2 regions of the Thiopseudomonas acetoxidans genome follow, and region 1 is predicted to be linked to the other one. Evidence: predicted binding sites of a transcription regulator. Region 1 holds the regulator's gene; the other holds the start of a gene.
The links. Region 1 encodes FliA, which starts transcription of late flagellar genes. Its sites were predicted from a motif close to CTAAAGTTTNNNNNNNNNNNGCCGNTAA; they were not measured.
Positions count from the first base shown of each region.

Region 2: QEZ41_RS10550 (methyl-accepting chemotaxis protein) is a predicted target of FliA. The motif match lies at 1,524-1,551, and genes of this name have one in related genera.

Region 1 is NZ_JAUCDY010000003.1:231,974-235,131, forward strand. It holds gene QEZ41_RS04310 (chemotaxis protein CheA) at 1-383, opposite strand, end outside; gene QEZ41_RS04315 (protein phosphatase CheZ) at 396-1,181, opposite strand; gene QEZ41_RS04320 (chemotaxis response regulator CheY) at 1,201-1,575, opposite strand; gene QEZ41_RS04325 (RNA polymerase sigma factor FliA) at 1,643-2,374, opposite strand; gene QEZ41_RS04330 (MinD/ParA family protein) at 2,395-3,158, opposite strand, start outside.
Region 2 is NZ_JAUCDY010000015.1:5,033-8,190, reverse strand. It holds gene dinG (ATP-dependent DNA helicase DinG) at 1-1,374, opposite strand, end outside; gene QEZ41_RS10550 (methyl-accepting chemotaxis protein) at 1,584-3,158, shown strand, end outside.

The DNA.
Region 1 (3,158 bases):
TCAGCTAATAGAGCTAATTCAGCTAACAGCTCTGGCGGCGCTGGGGTTAATTGAACTCCTTCACGCACTTCATTAAACATGCTAATAACGCTATCTAGAGCCTGTAGAACCACATCCATCAGTTCTGGAGTTACCGTGCGTTCGCCTTTACGTAAAATATCGAAGACGTTTTCGGCAATATGGCAACAATCAACCAATTCGGTTAACTGTAAAAAACCCGCACCACCCTTTACGGTATGAAATCCACGGAAGATAGCATTCAGTAGATTCATGTCATCAGGGCTGCTTTCTAGTTCAACCAGTTGTTCTGATAACAGCTCTAGAATTTCACCTGCTTCTACGAGAAAGTCTTGGAGGATCTCTTCATCGGCTTCAAAGCTCATTTATTTTGCCCCCTAAAGTCCCAAACTTGATAGCAAATCATCCACATCAACCTGATCAGCTACTACATCGTCATTATCGGCACGTATTTGCGGACCTTCACCCATAATCATAGCTTTATGTTTATCTATAGCTTTTCTTAAATCTTCGGGTGAATGTTCAATACCGGCAACGCGATCAACAGTGCTTGCCATAACAACCAGCTTCAGCAAGCTCTCTTCCATATCTGTTATTAGCGTAGAAACTCGCTTGATGACCTGCCCAGTAAGGTCTTGGAAGGACTGCGCCAATAAAATCTCATTCAAGTTACTTGATAACTCATCGCTATCATGCAAGCCGCGCTCTAAGTATGTTTCTACCCGCTTGGCTAGTTCCCTAAACTCTGCCGCCGACATGTCGCGCTGCATAAAGCGTCGCCAATCAACCGTCAAACTTTGTGCTTCGTAGCTAATATAGTTCGCAAATGGCGCGCTCTTCTCAACCAAGTCAATAGTGTCATTGGCTGCTTTTTCTGTCATTTTGACGACATACTTCAATCGTTCATTCGCATCGGTAATCTGCGACATTTCTTCCGCATGAGGACTGCTTGGATCAACTTGCAGATCCAGCAAGGCACCGTGTAATTCGCGGGTTAACTTGGCCACCTCATCATAAAGTGCCCGATCACGCACCAAGTTAATTTTACCAATAACTCGCACCGCCTCTTCCCAGTTTTGCTCGGCAAGACTCGCTTGCAAATCATCGGCATTTTGTTGAACCGCTTGTTGTAATTGAGTTACCGCACACTTATCTACCGTCATGGTTGCTCCATTAACCGTATCAACCATTAACTCGCTCAAAAATCTTCTCGATTTTGTCTTTCAGTGCTTGCGCAGTAAAGGGTTTAACTACATAGCCATTTACCCCAGCCTGAGCCGCTTCGATGATTTGATCGCGCTTAGCCTCAGCAGTAACCATCAACACGGGGAGATGCTTGAGCTTATCATCGGCACGTACGGCCTTTAAAAGATCAAGTCCCGACATGATTGGCATATTCCAGTCAGTGACCAAAAAATCAAATCCCCCGCTGTGGAGCATGGGTAGTGCTGTAGCACCATCATCTGCTTCAGCTGTATTGGTAAACCCTAGGTCACGCAAGAGGTTCTTGATGATCCGGCGCATTGTTGAAAAGTCATCAACAATGAGGATTTTCATGTTTTTATCCAAGGCAACCTCCAAAGAGCTCTATACTGAACACAACAAAAACCATATTTGCATTATCTCAACTATGCCACTCTGCTAGTCGCGCTCTAAGACGTGCTGCACACTGGCTGTGTAATTGGCTCACTCGTGATTCACTAATCCCGAGCACCACCCCAATTTCTTTTAAATTCAACTCTTCGCTGTAATACAAAGAAAGCACTAATTGCTCACGTTCCGGCAGACCTTCTATTGCTTGAGCCAGCGCTTGTTTAAATTTTTCTTGTTCAATTTCTCGACCTGGCCCCCGATGACTTACTTGTAAATCTGGCTGTGCTCCATCTTCTTGCAAACCATCGAAGCTAAATAATCTACTGCCCTGTGTATCCGCCAAGATCGCGTGATACTCTTCTAGACTCATATCTAATTCGGCCGCAACCTCTTTGTCTTGAGCGTCTTTACCTGTACGCGACTCAACTTTTCTTACGGCTTCACTCACCATGCGTGTATTTCTATGTACAGAACGAGGCACCCAATCACCTTTGCGCATCTCGTCTAGCATCGCTCCGCGGATACGTATTCCAACAAATGTTTCAAAACTTGCACCCTTACTAGAATCGTATTTTTTGGCCGCTTCTAATAAACCTATCATTCCTGCTTGAATCAGATCATCAACTTGAACGCTTGCTGGGAGTCTGGCCAGCATGTGGTAAGCAATTCGCTTAACCAAAGGAGCATGCTGTTCAACCAGCAATGTTTGTTCATCCCTAGCTTGCGCTGTGGCATACATTTGCAAACCTTTGGCTACTGTCATTGCAATTATTCCCGTCCTTATTATTGGCTCACTAAACGGTCCACAAAAAACTCCAAATGCCCTCGCGGTGTAGCAGGCAAAGGCCAACCATCTACTTTCTCTGCTATTGACTTGTAAGCTAGAGCGCACTTGGACCGCGGGAAAGCTTGGTAAACGGCTTTCTGCCTTTGCGCTGCCTTGCGTACAGTCTCATCATAGGGAATTGCACCCAAGTATTGCAGTGTAACATCATCTAAGAATCGTTCGGTAACATTTACCAGCTTGGCATAGATGCTGCGGCCTTCTTGCGGGCTATGTGCCATGTTAGCCAAAACACGAAAACGGGTCATGCCATGATCACGGCTGAGTAGTTTAATCAGCGCGTAAGCATCGGTAATAGAAGTTGGCTCGTCACATACCACCAGTATCACTTCTTGTGCTGCTCGCACGAAGCTGGTAACTGAGTCACCAATTCCAGCTGCCGTATCTATCACCAACATATCAATGCTATCGCCGATATCGCTAAAGGCTTGGATAAGACCCGCATGCTGTAGCGGCGTCATTTCAACCATACTTTTAGTACCTGATGAAGCGGGTACAATTCTTATTCCACCAGGTCCAGGCAGCAAAACATCACGCAAATCGCACTTACCATCCATTACTTCAGCCAACGTACGTTGTGGATTAAGACCCAATAAAACGTCCACGTTGGCCAAACCAAAGTCCGCATCCAACAACACTACACGACGCCCTAGATCAGCCAGAGCTAAGGATAGATTAACCGAAACGTTGGTTTTACCCACCC
Region 2 (3,158 bases), on a different contig from region 1:
GGCACAGACCTCAATATCGACTCCGGCCCCCGAATCAGCCAACGCCATCCAACGTGCGGTAGGCGGTGCGCCTGATTTATCCTCAGCAGTAAAGACAGCCCACAGATTAAAGTTACCCTCAGCACGCGCAAACAGACTACCAAAATAGGGCAGCCACTGCTCAGCCGTATTACGGTCAATACCTAAGCCCAGCTCATCCTCAAGCACTTTTTTCAACAGCTCATTAATGCGCGCCAGTTTGTCAGTTAATTGCTCAAACCCCTTTTTCAGCTCAATACCCTGTTCACGCAACCCCTCAGGCACTATCCCGTCAACGAAGCGATAACGTGGTCTTTCATAGCCTTCATATTCAGTGCTGGGTTTAAAATCAGCCAACTGCTCACAAGTAATAAAAATCAGTTGTTGTTGCTCATGCAGCTGTTTAGCCAGCTCTGGAACCTGCTCCATCAACCGCCCTAGCTCACCCATCAAAACATACTGCTTAATGCTTTTGGTTGCGCTCTTGCTGACCTGAGTTAGCCAATCACGCGTGGCTTTTAAGCGAGTAAAATGTGCAAAGTGGCTAATGGCCTTATCTGGCAGATGGTGCGCTTCATCAAAAATGTACAGTGTTTTGCTCGGTTCTGGCAGCACCTTGCCACCACCCAGCGCCAAATCCGCCAACACCATATCGTGGTTAGTTACGATAACATCAGTTTTATCCAAGCCATCACGTGCCTTATAAAAAGCGCAGTTTTGGTAGTGACTGCAACGTCGCCCAGCACACTGGATATGGTCGGTAGTCAGCAAGCTCCAAGTTGGTTCTTCTAAGACCTGCGCCCAATTATCACGGTCGCCATCCCAGTGTCCAGCTGCTAGTTTTTCCATCATGTCTTGAAACAGCTGATGCTGCTCAGCATTGACGTCTATGGCATATCCATCCTCGGCGAAAAAATCAGACATTGCGCTTTGTTTGCCCTGGCTTTCTAAATGCCTATCGAGCTTATGCAAACACAGGTATCTGCCCCGCCCCTTAGCTAAAGCAAAACTAAACTGCAGGCCGCTATTAGCAATCAGATCGGGTAAATCTTTATTTACAATCTGCTCCTGCAGGGCCACGGTAGCCGTAGAAATAACCAGCTGTTTTTCCGCATGCTGGGCTAAGGGTATCGCAGCAATGCTATAGGCAACGGTTTTCCCCGTTCCGGTACCAGCCTCAATAGCGGCTACAACTGCTTCGGCGGGCTGCTCTTGCTCGTCAGTACTAATGTCAGCAAAATTTCTCGCCACCTCAGCGATCATCATTTTTTGTCCGTAACGTGCTGTTAAGGATTTCTTCTCAAGAAAGGTTGTATAAGCCTTTTGAATTACGTTTTTTAGCTCTGCGCTTAGCATTAAAAATCCTTGACCATAGACAAAAAACCACCACCAATAAGATATTAATATCCTAGCCCACAAACCATCTGTTACCGGAAAACTGCTATGTGCTGCCCAACACGCTCGTTAAGCATTTAAATCATTAATAATCTGCTAAACAGGTAAAAATAAAGTTTCGGCCAAACCATCCGATACAAAAACATAGCTCGTTCGCAAAAAGGTGAGACATGTTAGCTCTAACCAGCATTAAAGGAAAAATGACCGCCGCCATTATAGTGACAATTGCGCTCATTGGTGCAGCACTTGGTTTTACATTAAGTGGCGTGCAGCAAATCAGTGATGACTTTACGCACTATATTAATTTTAACCAAGCACGATTAGAAAGCTTGCACACCATGTACGGTTACGGTGCTCTGGCTGGCCTCTCTATTCGCAACAAAGTTTTTAATCCTGAACTAAAAACGCCTGCAAAAATGCTCGAAGAGTCGAACAACAAGTTTTCTAACGCTTTTGAGCTGTACCGCAAAACATCAGACAACACCGATGAAAAACTCGCTCAACAACTCAAACAAATCGAACAAAACTGGCAAAGCTCTTTGGCGGTACGTAGAGAAGTGCATGATCTGGCTGAACAAAACCAAGTTGCCCTGGCCTCGCAACTGCTCGCCAGCCAAGAACAGCCCACTTGGCGTGTGATACGCGTAACGCTAGATGAATTGATTGAACAAGAGCGCGAACAAACAACACTGGCCCACAACCACGTCCAAGAACAGGTTACCTCAACCTTTATTAGCGGCTTGGTGATTGGCGGTTTAGCTGTAGTAATTATTTTATTACTCAATGCCACTATTATTCGAATGGTTCTGCAGCGAATTTTTGTTACCCATAAAATGGTGGATAACCTGTCACAGGGTGATGGTGACTTGACGCAACGCCTGACGTTACACGGTAATGACGAAATCGCACAAATGACCCACAGCATTAATACCTTTATCGAAAAAGTACATTTATTAGTCAAAGATGTATCGCAGTCTACCCAGCAAGTAGCGCATGCGGCTGAGCAATTGGCACAAGTCACCGCACAATCCAACCAACTAGTACACAACCAACGTCAAGAAACTGAGCAAGTAGCAACAGCCATGCATGAAATGACAGCCACTGTGCAAGATGTTGCACAAAATGCCTTACTGGCATCTGCAGCAGCGCAAGAGGCCGATGCCGAAACCCTGCTAGGTAGAACCGTGGTCGGCAACACTGGCTCAAGTATTGATATGCTCGCCAACCTAGTTACTGCGGCGGCAAATCTAATGGAGCAAGTACGCAGCGACAGTGAACAAATTGATAGCATTTTGGATGTTATTGGTGGCATTGCCGAGCAAACCAATCTATTAGCCCTCAACGCTGCCATTGAAGCGGCTCGTGCGGGCGAACAGGGACGTGGCTTTGCCGTGGTTGCTGATGAAGTGCGCAACCTTGCCCAGCGCACCCAAGGTTCTACACAAGAAATTCATGACATGATCGTAAAGCTGCAGCAAGGGGTTAGCCAAGCAACCACCAGCATGCAGCAAGGGCGCAACCAAACCACTGAAAGCGTAACCCATGTGCATGAGGCGCAAGCGGCATTAGCGAAAATATCGACTGCTGTAACGCGCATTACGGATATGAACGCCAATATTGCTAGCGCTGCCGAACAGCAATCCGCCGTTGCCGAAGAAATCGATCGTAACATCAATAATATTAACGACATCACCCAAAAGGTAAGCCAAAATGCTGGCCTTACCAACAGTGCCAGCCAAGAACTG